3 regions of the Pseudomonas sp. CAU 1711 genome follow, and region 3 is predicted to be linked to each of the others. Evidence: riboswitches for the same ligand, from Rfam matches in the RefSeq annotation. Region 3 holds a riboswitch; each other region holds the start of a gene.

Region 1 (5,238 bases), on a different contig from region 3:
GTGTCGCTGCTGGGGCCCCAGGAGGCGCTGCCCTGCGCCGACGAGGCCGAGGCCCTGGCGCTGCTGCGCCCGGGGCACGACGGCCTGGTGCTGGAGTTCGCCGGGCAGCGCGTCACCTTCCTGCCGCAGGTCTGGGCGCATCTGCCGCAGCCTGCCGAGTTCCTCGCCGAGCTCAGGCACAAGGCCGGCCTGGCGGCCGACTTCTGGCACCCCGAGCTGCGCCTGTCGCGCTACGCCGTGCGCAAGTGGCGGGAGGCCTACCATGACTGACTATCCCGGCCGCTGGTGGCACCGCCTGGAAGACGGCCGCATCCAGTGCGACCTGTGTCCGCGCGACTGCAAGCTGCGCGCCGGCCAGCGCGGCGCCTGTTTCGTGCGCCAGTGCGACGGCGAGCAGATGGTGCTGACCACCTACGGCCGTTCCTCCGGCTTCTGCATCGACCCGATCGAGAAGAAGCCGCTCAACCACTACCTGCCCGGCAGCTCGGTACTGTCCTTCGGCACCGCCGGCTGCAACCTGGCCTGCAAGTTCTGCCAGAACTGGGACATCAGCAAGTCGCGCGAGATGGACAGCCTGCTGGACCAGGCCAGCCCCGAGCGCATCGCCCGCGCCGCCGTCGAGGCCGGCTGCGCCAGCGTGGCCTTCACCTACAACGACCCGGTGATCTTCGCCGAGTACGCCATCGACACCGCCCGGGCCTGCCGCGCGCTGGGCCTGCACCCGGTGGCGGTGACCGCCGGCTATATCCATGCCGAGCCCAGGCGCGAGTTCTACGCGGCGATGGACGCGGCCAACGTCGACCTCAAGGCCTTCACCGAGGAGTTCTACTTCCGCTTAAGCGGCGCCCACCTGCAGCCGGTGCTGGATACCCTGGTCTACCTGTGCCACGAGACGCAGGTGTGGACCGAGATCACCACCCTGCTGATCCCCGGTTACAACGACGGCAATGCCGAGATCGAGGCGCTGTGCCGCTGGGTGCGCGACGAACTGGGCGAGGAGGTGCCGCTGCACTTCACCGCCTTCCATCCCGACTTCAAGATGCTCGACGTGCCGCCGACGCCGCCCGAGACCCTCAGCCGCGCCCGTGCCATCGGCCTGGCCCAGGGCCTGCGCCACGTCTACACCGGCAACGTGCACGACACCGAGGGCGGCACCACCTTCTGCCCCGGCTGCGGCGCCGCGCTGATCGTGCGCGACTGGCACCGCATCCTGCACTACCGGCTCGACGACGACGGCCACTGCTTGGCCTGCGGCCGGCGCCTGGTCGGGCGCTTCCGCCCCTTCGCCGGCGCCTTCGGCCAGCGCCGCATCCCGGTGCGCCTGAGCGCCTAGGCAGGGGCGCCATGTGGCGAACCCCCGATGCGACGGCGATGGGAATCGCTGCGCGGCTCGACCCATCCTAGGTGCTAGCCCCTCTCCCTCCGGGAGAGGGTTGGGGTGAGGGAGCGTCTCCGAGCCGTCTGACGTGGCCCTCACCTCCGGCCCCTCTCCCATGGGGAGAGGGGAGCCACACTCCACCTAGGCCGTGCGCGCGGCCCTGCGCCGCAGGGCGCCGGCGGCGCTCACCACGAACAGGCTGGCGGCCAGGCACAGCGCCAGCGGCAGGCCCTGCGGGCCGCTGGCCATCAGCGCGCCGCTGAGCAGCGGGCCGAGCAGGCTGCCGACGCCCCACAGCAGGCCGACGCAGGCGTTGGCGGTGATCAGGTCGGGGCCGCGGAAGTGCTGGCCGATCAGCACCAGGGCCAGGGTATAGATGCCGCCGGCGGCCGCGCCGAGCAGCACCAGCGCCGGCCACAGCAGCGTGCGCTGTTCGATCAGCCAGGGCAGGGCCAGGCCCAGCGCCAGGGTCAGCACCCCGCAGGCCAGGTGCAGGGCGCGCCGGTCGAGGCGGTCGGACAGCCAGCCCAGCGGCACCTGAAACAGCATGTCGCCGGCCAGGATCACGCTGGCCATCAGCGCCGCCACGCCCAGCGCCCAGCCGTGGGCGCCGGCGTACAGCGGAAACAGCGACAGCACCACGGCATCGAAGAAGGCGAAGAACAGCACGCCCAGGCACAGGGCCGGCGCCACGCGGACGAAGCCGAGCAGGGAGAAGCGCCGTGGCGCCTGCTCGGCCGGCTCCGACCCGTGCGCCGGCAGGCTGTGCCAGACCAGCGCCAGGGCCAGCAGGTTGGCCAGCAGCACCAGCAGCACCGGCCAGGCGCTGGCGGCGCCGAACAGGCTGATCAGCAGCGGGCCGCCCAGCTGGCAGCCGGTGAAGCAGGCCGCGTACAGCGCCACCACCTGACCGCGCCTGCTTTCGTTGCACAGCTCGTTGACCCAGCTCTCGCCCAGTATCACCAGCACGCCCATGCCCAGGCCCAGCAGCAGGCGCGCGGCGACCAGCAGCACCAGCGACGGCGCCTCCGCCAGCAGGGCGAGCAGGCCGAGCAGGCACAGGACGAAACAGCCCAGGTACAGCGAGCGGCCGCTGAACTGACGGCACAGGCGGTTCACCAGCAGGGCGGCGAGCATCATGCCGGCCGCCGGCAGGGCGGACATCAGGCCGATGACCAGGCTGCCGAAGCCGGTCTGGTGCAGGCGCAGCGCCACCAGCGGCAGGGTGGCGCCCATGCTCAGGCCGACCACGGACACGGCGAAGATCAGGACGAACAATGACCAGCGATGCATATCTCTCTCCCGCCCGTTTGCGGCCCGGGCGCGGCCAATAGCGATGAGCCCCCGCGCGGCGGGCGCGCGAGGCGATGGAGCGGCGCCGAGGCGGCCGCGGAAGGCTCAGCGGCAGCGGGGAGGAGAGAAGGTGAAGGCGAACAGCACGCTGCGCCGGCGCTTGAGCTTGGCGTCGCCCGGCCGGGTGCGCGCCAGCAGCTCGGGATCGGGCTGGGCGGAGCAGGGCAGGTGGGCGAGCGACAGCATGGCGGTAGAGCGTGTGGTCGGGAATGGGGCCGCGCAGTCTAGGCCCGGGGCTGGTCGGGGTCAACGCGCGGCGGACGGGCTGTCTTTTGTCGGGCCGGAGCGCTAAGGTGGCCGCCGATGGTTCCGCCTGCGGGCGGATGAAAAGGGAACAGGGTGCGGCGCATGTCGCCAACGCCCTGGCTGCCCCCGCAACTGTAAGCGGCGAGCGAAGCCCACACGCCACTGGCCCCAGGCCGGGAAGGCGGGCGGAGCGCCGAGCCGCGAGCCAGGAGACCTGCCATCGCCCAGGGGCCCCGCGCCCGACCCTCTCATCCAGATCGCCGCGCGGTGGGCGCGGCAAAGGAACCCATATGCACATCGAACCCGGCGTCGTCGAAGGCGCCAAGCTCTTGCTCAGTTATGCCACCGCCAGCGCCGCCTTTGGCCTGAGCCTCAAGCTGGCCCGTGACAGCCTGCGCGACAACGGCGGCGCGCTGGCCCTGGCCCTGCGCAGCCTGATCGCCACGGCCCTGGTGTTCTGCTTCTTCGAGGTCCTGCCGCACCATCCGGTGGGCGTCTCCGAGGTGCACCTGATCCTCGGCTCGACCCTGCTGCTGCTGTTCGGTGCCGGCGCCGCGGCCGTCGGTCTGGCCACCGGCCTGCTGCTCCAGGGCCTGCTCTTCGCCCAGTTCGACCTGCCGCAGTACGGCATGAACGTCACCACCCTGCTGCTGCCGCTGTGGGGCATCCAGCTGCTGGCCAGGCGCATCATCCCGGCGCGCACCGCTTATGTGGACACCTCCTACAAGCAGGCGCTGGCCCTGTCCACCGCCTACCAGGGCGGCATCGTCGCCTGGGTGGCCTTCTGGGCCTTCTACGGCAACGGTTTCGGCGCCGACAACCTGGCCTCGGTGGGCAGCTTCGGCCTGGCCTACATGAGCGTGATCCTGCTCGAGCCGCTGGTCGACCTCGGCGTGCTGGCGCTCGCCAAGTCCCTGTCCCGCTACAGCCAGGGCCCGCTGTTCAACGTGCGCCTGCACCAGCCGGCCTGATCCCGCCGCCCGGCCGGAGTTCCGCTCCGGCTGTCTCGGCGTCGCGCCAACGCGGCCCGTGAGGCGGGTTGGCGCGACGGCCTCTTACTCGAACAGCGCGGCGTTTGCCGCCAGGACCTCATCGGCACACTGGGCGTCCAGATGGCCACCCGGGGCGCCGGCCACGCCTATGGCGCCGATGAGGCTGTCGCCGGCCTTGAGCGGAACGCCACCGCCGAGCAGGAGGAAGCCGGGGATATCGGTCAGGTTGCTGGCGCCCGGGTTCTTCTGCGCGTTTTCCATCATGGTCAGGGTCGCCACCTTGGTGGACGCGGCGGTGAAGGCCTTGGCGCGGCTGGACTCGATGGTGTGGGGGCCGGCATTGTCGGCGCGCGCGAATGCCTTCAGCAGGCCGGCGCGGTCCACCACCGCGGCGCTCACGTTGTAGCCCTTGGCCTGGCAGGCGCTGACGGTGGCAGTCACCAGTCGCTGGGCGTCGGCAGTCGAGATGTTGCTTTCCTGCAGCACGGCGGCCTGGGCGGCGCCGGTGAAAGTCAGGGCGCAGAACAGTGCGGCGAGAGGGTAACGAGGCATGGCTATGTCCTTCTGTGCGGCGAGTTGAGGAGCGGCCAGTGTGCTCGGCGCCGGGCGACGGCGGTATGCGGTCGGCTACGCCCTGGCCTCCGTAGCGCTACGGAGAGGACGGGTCCAGCAGGCTGGCGTACTGGCGGATGAGCTGGGCCAGCGAGTCGGCCTCGAGCTTGTCGAAGACATGGGCCCGATAGGTTTCCACGGTGCGCGGCGACAGGTCGAATTCGCGCGCGATCTCCTTGTTGCTCATGCCCTGGACTATGCGCACCAGCACTTCGCGCTCGCGCCCGGAAAGGCGTGCCAGGCGCTCGGCGGCCGCCTGGCTCAGGGCCTGGCGCTCGCGCCCGGCGACATGGCTGCGCACGGCGGCCTGCACGGCTTCGAGAAAGACGTCGTCGTCCACCGGCTTCTGCAGGAACTCCATGGCACCGCCCTTGAAGGCGCGGCGACAGAGGTCGACGTTGGCGTGACCGGTCAGCATCACCACCGGCAGGTCGGAGATCTCCGCCAGCCGTGCCAGCACGTCCAGCCCGCCGATGCCCGGCATGCGAATGTCGAGGACCACGCAGCCGATCGACTGCGGCGATAGCGCGGACAGGAAGGCCTGGGGGTCGCCGTGGCTCTCGCTGCGCAGCCCGACACTGCGCAGCAGCAGCGCCAGGGCGTCGCGCACGGCATCGTCGTCGTCGACCAGGTATACCAGCGGGGAGTGACTCATGC
Region 2 (5,238 bases), on a different contig from region 3:
CGCCGGCATGGCCTTCGAGGCGCTCAACCATGCCTCCGACGTCAAGGCCAACATGCTCGTCGTGCTCAACGACAACGACATGTCGATCTCCAAGAACGTCGGCGGCCTGTCCAACTACCTGGCCAAGATCATCTCCAGCCGCACCTACGCCAGCGTGCGCGAGGGCAGCAAGAAGATCCTCTCCAGCCTGCCGGGCGCCTGGGAGATCGCGCGCAAGGTCGAGGAGCACGCCAAGGGCATGCTGGTGCCCGGCACCCTGTTCGAGGAGCTGGGCTGGAACTACGTCGGCCCCATCGACGGCCACGACCTGCCCACCCTGCTGGCCACCCTGCGCAATATGCGCGACCTGGACGGCCCGCAGTTCCTCCATGTGGTGACCAAGAAGGGCAAGGGCTTCGCCCCGGCCGAGGCCGACCCGATCGGCTACCACGCCATCACCAAGCTGGAGCCGCTGCAGGCCACCGGCCAGCCGAAGAAGGCCTCCGGGCCCAAGTACTCCAGCGTGTTCGGCCAGTGGCTGTGCGACATGGCCGCCGCAGACCCGCGCCTGGTCGGCATCACCCCGGCGATGAAGGAAGGCTCCGACCTGGTGGCCTTCAGCGAGCGCTACCCCGAGCGCTATTTCGACGTGGCCATCGCCGAGCAGCACGCGGTGACCCTGGCCGCGGGCCTGGCCTGCGACGGCGCCAAGCCGGTGGTGGCGATCTACTCCACCTTCCTGCAGCGCGCCTACGACCAGCTGATCCACGACGTGGCGGTGCAGAACCTCGACGTCACCTTCGCCATCGACCGCGCCGGTCTGGTCGGCGAGGACGGCCCGACCCACGCCGGCAGCTTCGACCTGTCCTACCTGCGCTGTATCCCCGGCATGCTGGTGATGACCCCCAGCGACGAGAACGAACTGCGCCTGCTGCTCTCCACCGGCTACCAGTTCCAGGGCCCGGCGGCGGTGCGCTACCCGCGCGGCAGCGGCCCCAACGCGACCATCGAGCCGGCGCTGCAGACGGTTGAGATCGGCAAGGCGGTGCTGCGCCGCCAGGGCCAGAAGGTCGCCCTGCTGGTGTTCGGCGTGCAACTGGCCGAGGCCCTGCAGGTGGGCGAGAAGCTGGATGCGACGGTGGTCGACATGCGCTTCGTCAAGCCGCTGGACCAGGCCCTGCTGCGCGAGCTGGCGGCCAGCCATGAGCTGCTGGTGAGCATCGAGGAAAACGCCGTGATGGGCGGCGCAGGCAGCGCGGTGAGCGAGTTCCTCGCCGCCGAGAACCTGCTCAAGCCGCTGCTGCACCTGGGCCTGCCGGACTACTACGTGGAACACGCCAAGCCGGCGCAGATGCTCGCCGAGTGCGGCCTGGACGCGGCCGGCATCGGGGCCGCCGTGTGTCGCCGCCTGCAGCAACTTGAGCCGCGCTCAAGCTGAACCCGACTAAACTCGCTTGAGCTGCAACACGCCGTGCACTAAGGTGCGCGGCGTTTTTGCTTTCCATCGGGTGCGCCGGCCACAGGCCGGCGATAATCGGGAAGCCGGTGCGCTGCATAAGCAATCCCGGCGCTGCCCCCGCAACGGTAATCGACCGCAGCCTGGCTGCAGGTCCGCGCAACGCCACTGGGTTCCCCCCGGGAAGGCAGGCGGATCGGTGTCGAGAGCCCGGAGACCGGCCCGCTGGATTTCGACTGGTGCTGCGGAGGGCCGCGCCGTCAGGCGCCGCCGCGCGCCTGTGCCGGCCCTCCTCGAAGCGCGAACCTTTGAGGATCATCGATGAAGCTGTCCCATTCCCTGCCCCTCTCGGCCCTGGCCGCGGCCCTGCTTCCCGGCACCCTCCCGGCCGCCGAGCAGGAGGCTGCGATCAAGCTGCCCGAAACCCTGATCACCGCCAATCGCGAGGTGCAGCAGCGCGCCGCCAGCAGCAGCGCCAGCACGGTGTTCACCCGCGCCGATATCGAGCGCCTGCAGCCCACCTCGGTGGTCGAGCTGCTCAACCGCGTGCCCGGCGTTCAGGTCACCAGCAACGGCACCGGCAGCCTGGCCGGCCTGTATATCCGCGGCACCAAGTCGGCCCAGAGCCTGGTGCTGGTGGACGGCATGCGCATCGGCTCGGCCAGCTCCGGCGACAGCAACCTGCAGCACCTCAATGTCGAGCAGATCGAGCGCATCGAGGTGCTGCGCGGCCCGCGCTCGGCGGTGTATGGCGCCGACGCCATCGGCGGCGTGGTGCAGATATTCACCCGCCGCAGCGCCGGCGACGGCCTGCGCCCCTTCGTACGCATGAGCTATGGCAGCAACGACAGCTGGCGGCGCAGCGCCGGCCTCTCCGGTGGCGACGAACGGACCCGCTTCAGCCTGGCCGGTAGCCTCGACGAAACCGACGGCATCGATCGCACCGGCCCCTCCTACGACTCCGACCAGGACCACGACGCCTATCGCAACAAGGCCTTCAGCCTGAGCCTCAGCCATAGTTTCAGCGACAGCCTGGAGGCCGGCATCAACGTGCTGGACCAGCGCGGCCGCAGCGAGTTCGACAACCCCTTCGGCCGCTTCGACATGGCCACCTTCGAGTCGGTCGGCCAGCAGCCCTACAGCGACTTCAGCCTCAGCAGCGTCTCCAGCTACCTCGACGCGCAGATCAACGACGCCTGGAGCAGCCGCCTGGAACTCGGCCACGCCGAGAACCGCGAGAAGAGCCTGGACAAGCTCAGCGCCGAGCGCGGCGTGTTCAACACCTACCGCGACTCGCTCACCTGGCTCAACACCCTGGATCTGAACGACAGCCACAGCCTGCTGCTGGGCGGCGACTGGTACGAGGACCAGCTGAACAGCAACACCGCCTTCGCGCAGCAGCAGCGCTGGAACCAGGCGGCCTTCGTCCAGCACCGCTACCAGGGCGAAAGCTTCTCCACCGAACTGGGCCTGCGCCACGACAAGAACGAGCAGTTCGGCAGCGAGAACACCTGGAGCGGCGCCCTGACCCTGCCGCTGAACGCCACCAACGACCTGATCCTGTCCTACAGCGAAGGCTTCCGCGCGCCGACCTTCAACGACCTCTACTACCCGGACTACAGCAACCCGAACCTCAAGCCCGAGCACTCCAAGAGCTACGAGCTGCAGTGGCGCAGCCAGCTGGCCGAGAGCACCAGCCTGGAGGCCTCGCTGTACCGCACCGATATCGAGGACGCCATCGCCAACGATCAGGACTTCATCCCGCAGAACATCGCCAAGGCACGCATCCACGGCTTCGAGGCAGCGCTGCAGCAGGAACTGTTCGGCTGGCAGGGCCAGCTGGGCGTGGCCTTCGTCGACCCGCGCGACCGCGACAGCGGCCACACCCTCAACCGCCGCGCCCGTCGCACCCTGAGCCTGGATCTGGACCGCAGCTTCGGCGACTTCGCCGTCGGCGCCAGCTGGCAGGCCGTCAGCAGCAGCTACGACGACCCGAACAATCAGTATCAACTGGGCGGCTACGGCCTAGTCGGCCTGCGCGGCAGCTGGCAGACGAGTTCCGAGCTGAAGCTGGAGGCGAAGATCGACAACCTGCTGGACAAGGATTACCAGCGCGCCCTGTACCAGCACGAAGGCCAGCGTTATGCCTACAGCCAGGAGGGCCGCAGCGCGCTGCTCGGCTTTGTCTGGACGCCCGAGCTGTAAGCGGCCCCGCTGACATAGGAGCGAGGGCGGCGCCGAGCCCTCTGCTCGCCAATGCAAGTGCGCGAGCAAGCTCGCCATCCTTGCCTCCTGAGGGCCGATCCTACCTGGCCCGAGCCAGCAACGCGCAGAGCTTCTCGGTAGCCGCCAGCATCTGGAAGCTGGGCCGTTCCAGGCCCTTGTCCGGCACCACCCACAGCTGCCGCAGACGCACCGCCGGCAACTGTGGCCAGGCCCGCCAGTGCTGCAGTTCTTCCTCGCTGCCGGCCAGTATCACCTGCGGCGCTCGGCTCAGCACCGCCTCGACGCTGACCTGCGGCGCCGGCAGCTGCAGGTCGGCGAAGATATTGCGCGCCCCGCACACGGCCAGGGCGTCGGCGATGATCTGCCGCCCGCCGATGCTGTACAGCGGCTGGTGCCAGACCTGGTAGAACACCGCCAGCGGCGGCTCGCGCCGGTACTGCCGGCGCAGCTCGGCCAGGCCCTGGAGAAACTCGTCGCGCAGCTGCCGGCCGCGCTCGCCGTGCCCGACCCGCGCGCCGATCTCGGCGAACTGCCCGGCCAGCTCCTCCAGATCATGCGGCTCGCCGACATAGAGCGGGATGCCGAAGGACTCCAGTTGCGCGCGCTGGGCTTGCGGCACGCTGTCCGGCCATAGCAGCAGCAGGTCGGGGCGCAGGGCCAGCAGGGTCTCCAGCTCGAGCTGGCCATAGCGCCCCACCGAGGCCACGCCGGCCAGCTCGGGCGGCCGCTCGCCACCGTCGAGCATGCCGACCAGGCGCGCCTCGGCGCCCAGTTCCAGCATGATCTCGGACATCGAGGGCGCCAGGCTGACCACTCGCTCCGCCGCCGCCAGCGGCAGGCCCAGCGCGAGCAGGCAGGCGCCCAGCAGCCAGCGCATCAGCCCAACTGGCGGGGAATGCGGTAGAGGCTGAGCAGCACCACGCTGCTCAACGCGAGGAGGATCAGGGCGACGGCATTCAGCCCGCTGAACAGGGCGATGGCGCCGATCCAGGCCGGCAGACCGGCGCCGAGGAAGGCCTTGCGCCGCTGCACGGCCAGGGCCAGCCAGGCCTCGCGCTCGTGCTCGCCATCCAGCGCGCGTTCGGTGGCGAGCAGCGCGCGCTTGTAGGCGGAGAACAGCGGCAGGCTGACAAACATCGAGGCCAGGCCGGCGATGAACAGCGGCATCTCCAGCACGCCGGGCAAGACCCGGCTGGCGCCGAACAGCAGGTTGAGGAAGAACAGCGGCGCCAGGGCGAAGCCGAGCCAGCGCCACCATTCCAGGGCCAGCCGGCGGCGCACCTCGGCGCGGGTCACTCGGTCTCTTCCTGGTGCTGCAGCCCCAGCATGTGGCCGAGTTTGCCGGCCTTGGTCGCCAGGTACTTGCGGTTGTGCGGGTTGAGGCCGAACTCCAGCGGCCGGCGCTCGGCCACACGCACGCCGAAGCCCTCCAGCGCCTTGACCTTGCGCGGATTGTTGGTCATCAGCTGGACCTCGCGAATGCCCAGATGGTCGAGCATCGGCTGGCAGATCGAGTAGTCGCGCTGGTCGGCGGCGAAACCCAGACGCTCGTTGGCCTCGACCGTGTCGGCACCGGC
Region 3 (5,238 bases):
CGTAGCACTTGCTCGACATGGAAGTCCACCGAGGCGTGGTTGGGCAGCTGCGCCGGGCTGGCCAGGCGCAGGCTGGGAAAGTCCTCGGGCAGCTCGCGCGCCACCTCGGCCAGCAGCGACAGGTGCGAGTCGCCGGTGCAGAGGATCACCAGCTCTGCCGGGCTCTGGCCGAGGTCGGCGATGCTGTCGGCCGGCAGGGTGACGCCGGCCTGGGCGCGCAGCAGGTGCATGGGTCAGGGCTCCGTGTGGCTTGAGAGACCCTCACCCCGGCCCTCTCCCGGAGGGAGAGGGGGTTGGCCCGGCGCAAGGGTTTCAGCCAGGTGCAGCTTCTCCCCCCTCTCCCCTCGGGAGAGGGGCTGGGGGTGAGGGAGCCTCAGACGGCTTGACCCCATCACGCCAGCGCCGCCACGAGCTCCGCCTCGATGGCGGCGCGGTCGAGGCCTTGGCCGATCAGCACCAGGCGGCTCTGCCGCGCTTCGCCTTCACCCCAGGCGCGGTCGAAGTGGCGGTCGAAGCGCTGGCCGACGCCCTGCACCAGCAGGCGCATGGCCTTGCCGGGGATGGCGGCGAAGCCCTTGACGCGGAGGATGCCGTGTCTGGCCACGGCGTCCTTCAGGGCGCTGAGCAGACGTGCTTCCTCGGCCTCCGGCAGGACCAGGTCGAAGGAGTCGAATTCGTCGTGGTCGTGGTCTTCGTGTTCCTCGTCGTGGTGGGTGCGGCGGCCGTCGATATGCAGTTCGGTCGCGCAGTTCAGGCCGATCAGCACGCTGAGCGGCAGGTCGCCGCCCTGGGCCTCGATCAGCTTGACCGCAGGCGGCAGCTCCTCGGTCACTTCGGCGCGCACGGCGGCCAGGGCGTCGGCATCGAGCAGGTCGGTCTTGTTCAGCAGCACCAGGTCGGCGCTGGCCAACTGGTCGGCGAACAGCTCGTGCAGCGGCGATTCGTGATCCAGGTTCGGGTCCTGTTTGCGCTGGGCGTCCACCTGCTCGGGGAAGGCGGCGAAAGTGCCGGCGGCCACGGCCGGGCTGTCGACCACGGTGATCACCGCATCCACGGTGCAGGCGGTGCGGATTTCCGGCCAGTTGAAGGCCTGCACCAGCGGCTTGGGCAGCGCCAGGCCGGAGGTCTCGATGAGGATATGGTCGAGCTCGCCGCGACGCGCCACCAGCTCGCGCATCACCGGGAAGAACTCCTCCTGCACGGTGCAGCACAGGCAGCCGTTGGCCAGCTCGAAGATGCGGCCCTCGGCCTCTTCCTCAGTGCAGCCGATGGCGCACTGCTTGAGGATGGCGCCGTCGATGCCCAGCTCGCCGAACTCGTTGACGATCACCGCGATGCGGCGGCCGCCGGCATTGGCCAGCAGGTGGCGGAGCAAGGTGGTTTTACCGGCACCGAGAAAGCCGGTGACTATGGTGACGGGAAGTTTGGCGAGCGATTGCATGGCGGCCCCGGGAGCGTCGTGAAAAGGACGGACGGGCAGGGCGGGGCACACGCGCAGGAGCGAGGGCCGAACACCACCGGATCACCCCGCCCGGTTGTCGAAAGGTTTGCGAGGCAGGTCTCCTGGCTTACGGCGTGGAACCACAATGAACCTTTTACGATTTCGCCGCACAGGCTGGCGAAATCGTAAGAGGCTCGGGTTCCGATCCTTCGCCTTCCCGCCCATCGGGGCAGTGGCATTTCGAAGGATTTCATCCGTTCACAGTTGCGGGGGCAGCCAGGGCTTGCAGGACCCTGTTCCCTCTTAGCTCCGCCCACGCGGGACGGAGAACCTCGGAAAGGCTGCAAGGCTACGCAGTGCCCGGAGCATGGTCAACCGCCGCGGTTGACGCTGAACGCGGCTTCATGATGTTCTAGAAAGGCTGTTTCAGGTGCCCCGCGCCGCCGTGCGCGAGGTGAAACGGGAAGCCGGTGGGCCCTTTCTCCGCGAGTGGGGGCGAGTCCGGCGCTGCCCCCGCAACGGTAAGCGATCGAAGGGTCCACCCCGCCACTGTGCCGCGCGCATGGGAAGGCCGACCCGGTTCCTGCAAAGGCATCGCAAGCCCGGAGACCGGCCTGAATCCCCTGTTTGGCAACCCGCGGTGGGCGGGCGTACGCCGGCCCGTGGCCTCCGTGGCCGTTCTCGTGCTGCGTTCCTTCTACCGGTCCGACAACCCTTGGAAGGTGCTTCTCATGTCCAGCCGCACGCTGTCGTCCTCCGTCGCCGTCTCGCTCCCCCTGTCCAGGCGTCTGATCATCGCCGCCGGCAGCTGCCTGCTCGGCGCGCTGTTGATCTTCTTCGCCGGCTTCTCGCCCATCGAGGCGATGCACAACGCCGCCCACGACACCCGGCACAGCGCCGCCTTCCCCTGCCACTGAGAGCCCCCGTCGTGATCAAGCGCATCGCCCAGACCGCGGGCTTCGCCGGCCTGCTGGCCGCCATCCTCCTGACCCTGCTGCAGAGCCTGTGGGTTACCCCGTTGATCCTCGAGGCGGAGACCTACGAGAGCGCCGAGCCGGTGGCCGAGCATGGCCATGTGGCGTCCGTCACCGCCCATGCACATGAGCATGAGGAGGCCGCCGGCCATAGCCACGACGGCGAGGCCTGGGCACCGGAGGACGGCTGGCAGCGCAGCCTGGCCACCGGCCTGAGCAACCTGGTGGTGGCCGTCGGCTTCGCCCTGGTGCTGGCCGGCCTGTTCAGCCTGCGCGCGCCGCGCCGCATCTGGCAGGGCCTGCTCTGGGGCCTGGGCGGCTTCGTCGTGTTCAGCCTGGCGCCGTCCGCCGGCCTGCCGCCGGAGCTGCCGGGCACGGCCGCCGCCGACCTGCAGCTGCGCCAGTACTGGTGGCTCGGCACCGTCGTCGCCAGCGCCGCCGGCCTGGGACTGATCGCCTTCGGTCGTGGCTGGACGGTGCGTGGCGTCGGCCTGGCGTTGCTGGCCGTGCCGCATCTGATCGGCGCGCCGCAGCCGCAGGTGCACCAGAGCCTGGCCCCCGAAGCGCTGGGGCGCGAGTTTATCCTCGCCTCGCTGCTGACCAACGCGCTGTTCTGGTCCGCCCTCGGTCTGGCCGCCGCCTGGTTCTTCGCCCGTGGCGAACGGCCGGGCGCCTGAGCCGGTGCTGATCGCCGGTCTCGGCTGCCGGCGTGGCTGCACGGCGAGCGAGCTGCGCGAACTGCTGGAACAGACCCTGGAACGGCTCGCGCTGCCGCTGAGCGCGCTGCATGGCCTGGCCAGCAGTGCGCACAAGCACGAGGAGCCCGGATTGTTGCAACTGGCCGCCGAGCTGAATCTATCCCTGGAGTTCTACGCCGCCGAGCGACTGGCACTCTACGAATCGCGGCTGAGTGAAGGCTCGGAGTCGGTGCGCCAGCTAACCGGCGCCGCCAGTGTGGCCGAGGCCAGCGCCCTGGCCTGCGCCAGCGAGCGCGCCGGGCGTCCCGCCATTCTCGTCTGTGCGAAGCGGCGCAGCGCCGTTGCCACCCTGGCCATCGCCCGCGCCTGAAGAGGAAACTGCCATGACCGTCTATTTCATCGGCGCCGGCCCCGGCGACCCCGAGCTGATCACCGTCAAGGGCCAACGGCTGATCCGCAGCTGCCCACTGATCCTCTACGCCGGCTCGCTGGTGCCCGCGGCCGTGCTGCAGGGCCACAGCGCCGAGCGGGTGGTGAATACTGCCGAACTGCATCTGGGTGAGATCATCGCGCTGCTGGCCGAGGCCCATGCCAGGGGGCAGGACGTGGCTCGCGTGCATTCCGGCGACCCCTCGCTGTACGGCGCCATCGGCGAGCAGCTCCGCGAGCTGCGCGCGCTGGGCATTCCCTTCGAGATAGTTCCCGGGGTGACCGCCACGGCCGCCTGCGCGGCGCTGCTGGAGGCCGAGCTGACCCTGCCGGGCGTGGCGCAGACGCTGATCCTCACCCGCTACGGGCACAACTCGCCGATGCCGGCAGGGGAGGAACTGGGCGCCCTGGCCAGCCACCGCGCGACCCTGGCCATCCACCTCGGCGTGCAGCATTTGTCGCGCATCGTCGCCGAGCTGCTGCCGCACTATGGCGCCGACTGCCCGATCGCCGTGGTGCATCGGGCCAGCTGGCCGGATCAGGACTGGGTGCGCGGCACCCTGGCGGATATCGAGGCGCGGGTGGCCGGCAAGGATTTTCGCCGCACCGCGCTGATCCTGGTCGGCCGGGTGCTGGATGCGACGGAGTTCGCCGAGTCGGCGCTGTATGCCGAGGCGACCCGCCACCTGTTCAGGAAAGACGGCGCAGACAGTACAGGCTGAGGTCGGTGTTGCCCCGGTTGTCGGCGATGGCGATCTCGCCGCCCAGCGCCTGCAGTCGGCTGTTCAGCGTGCCGGCATAGAGCGCCCGACGAAAGCTCGGGTAGTCCAGTTGCGGCGCCAGCCACTGGTGCAGTTGCGGCAGGCGGAATTGCCAATGGTCGGTCGTGCAGGCGAAACCGGCCGCCCGCAGGCGGGCGAGGGTGCCGGCGTCGTTTTGCAGCAGGGCCTGGCAGTGCTGGAAGAAAGCTTCGAGCGGATCGTTCATGGCGGGCGATATTGCGCGCTGGCGAGGGTGCGGGCAACCTGTGCGGCCAGCAGGAGGATCGGCATGCGCGACTATCAGTGGCTCCACGAATACTGTCTCAACCGCTTCGGCTCGGCCGCCGCACTGGAGGCCATGCTGCCTCAGCCCAGGAGCGACGCCGAGCTGCGCGCGCTGGGCGACGACCGCTACCTGTCGCTGATGGCCCTGCGGGTGTTCCGCGCCGGTCTCAAGCACAGCCTGGTGGATGCCAAGTGGCCGGCCTTCGAGGAGGTGTTCTTCGGCTTCGACCCGGACAAGGTGGTGCTGATGGGCGGCGAGCACCTGGAGCGGCTGATGCAGGACCAGCGCCTGATCCGTCACCTGGGCAAGCTCAAGAGCGTGCCGCGCAACGCCCAGTTCGTGCTCGACGTGCGCAAGGACAAGGGCAGCTTCGCCGCGCTGATCGCCGACTGGCCGGTGACCGACATCGTCGGCCTGTGGAAGTACCTGGCCAAGCACGGCAGCCAGCTCGGCGGACAGTCGGCGCCACGCTTCCTGCGCATGGTCGGCAAGGACACCTTCATCCCCACCGACGACATGGTCGCCGCGCTCAAGGCCCAGAAGATAGTCGACAAGGCGCCGACCAGCCTCAAGGAACTGGCCGCCGTGCAGAAAGCCTTCAACCTGTGGCACGAGCAGAGCGGCCGGCCGCTGTGCCAGCTGTCGGTGA

Evidence for each region. A riboswitch is a leader RNA that binds a small molecule or an ion and turns the genes downstream of it on or off. The one in region 3 is predicted to bind cobalamin.
Region 1: another riboswitch for cobalamin. It lies ahead of AAFN46_RS01085 (energy-coupling factor ABC transporter permease); the one in region 3 lies ahead of AAFN46_RS09450 (CbtB domain-containing protein).
Region 2: another riboswitch for cobalamin. It lies ahead of AAFN46_RS00470 (TonB-dependent receptor); the one in region 3 lies ahead of AAFN46_RS09450 (CbtB domain-containing protein).

Annotation. Positions count from the first base shown of each region.
Region 1 covers NZ_JBDQQT010000001.1:246,394-251,631, forward strand. The annotation lists gene amrB (AmmeMemoRadiSam system protein B) at 1-270, shown strand, start outside; gene amrS (AmmeMemoRadiSam system radical SAM enzyme) at 263-1,333, shown strand; gene AAFN46_RS01075 (MFS transporter) at 1,520-2,671, opposite strand; gene AAFN46_RS01080 (hypothetical protein) at 2,777-2,917, opposite strand; cobalamin riboswitch at 3,019-3,214, shown strand; gene AAFN46_RS01085 (energy-coupling factor ABC transporter permease) at 3,268-3,948, shown strand; gene AAFN46_RS01090 (heme-binding protein) at 4,033-4,521, opposite strand; gene AAFN46_RS01095 (response regulator) at 4,619-5,236, opposite strand; gene AAFN46_RS01100 (ATP-binding protein) at 5,233-5,238, opposite strand, start outside.
Region 2 covers NZ_JBDQQT010000001.1:103,547-108,784, reverse strand. The annotation lists gene dxs (1-deoxy-D-xylulose-5-phosphate synthase) at 1-1,417, shown strand, start outside; cobalamin riboswitch at 1,469-1,676, shown strand; gene AAFN46_RS00470 (TonB-dependent receptor) at 1,757-3,640, shown strand; gene AAFN46_RS00465 (cobalamin-binding protein) at 3,741-4,538, opposite strand; gene AAFN46_RS00460 (MFS transporter) at 4,538-4,957, opposite strand; gene ribA (GTP cyclohydrolase II) at 4,954-5,238, opposite strand, start outside.
Region 3 covers NZ_JBDQQT010000007.1:39,935-45,172, reverse strand. The annotation lists gene cobN (cobaltochelatase subunit CobN) at 1-230, opposite strand, end outside; gene cobW (cobalamin biosynthesis protein CobW) at 392-1,441, opposite strand; cobalamin riboswitch at 1,536-1,791, opposite strand; cobalamin riboswitch at 1,853-2,074, shown strand; gene AAFN46_RS09450 (CbtB domain-containing protein) at 2,173-2,358, shown strand; gene AAFN46_RS09445 (CbtA family protein) at 2,370-3,092, shown strand; gene AAFN46_RS09440 (cobalamin biosynthesis protein) at 3,097-3,483, shown strand; gene cobM (precorrin-4 C(11)-methyltransferase) at 3,497-4,264, shown strand; gene AAFN46_RS09430 (hypothetical protein) at 4,233-4,529, opposite strand; gene AAFN46_RS09425 (DNA-3-methyladenine glycosylase I) at 4,593-5,238, shown strand, end outside.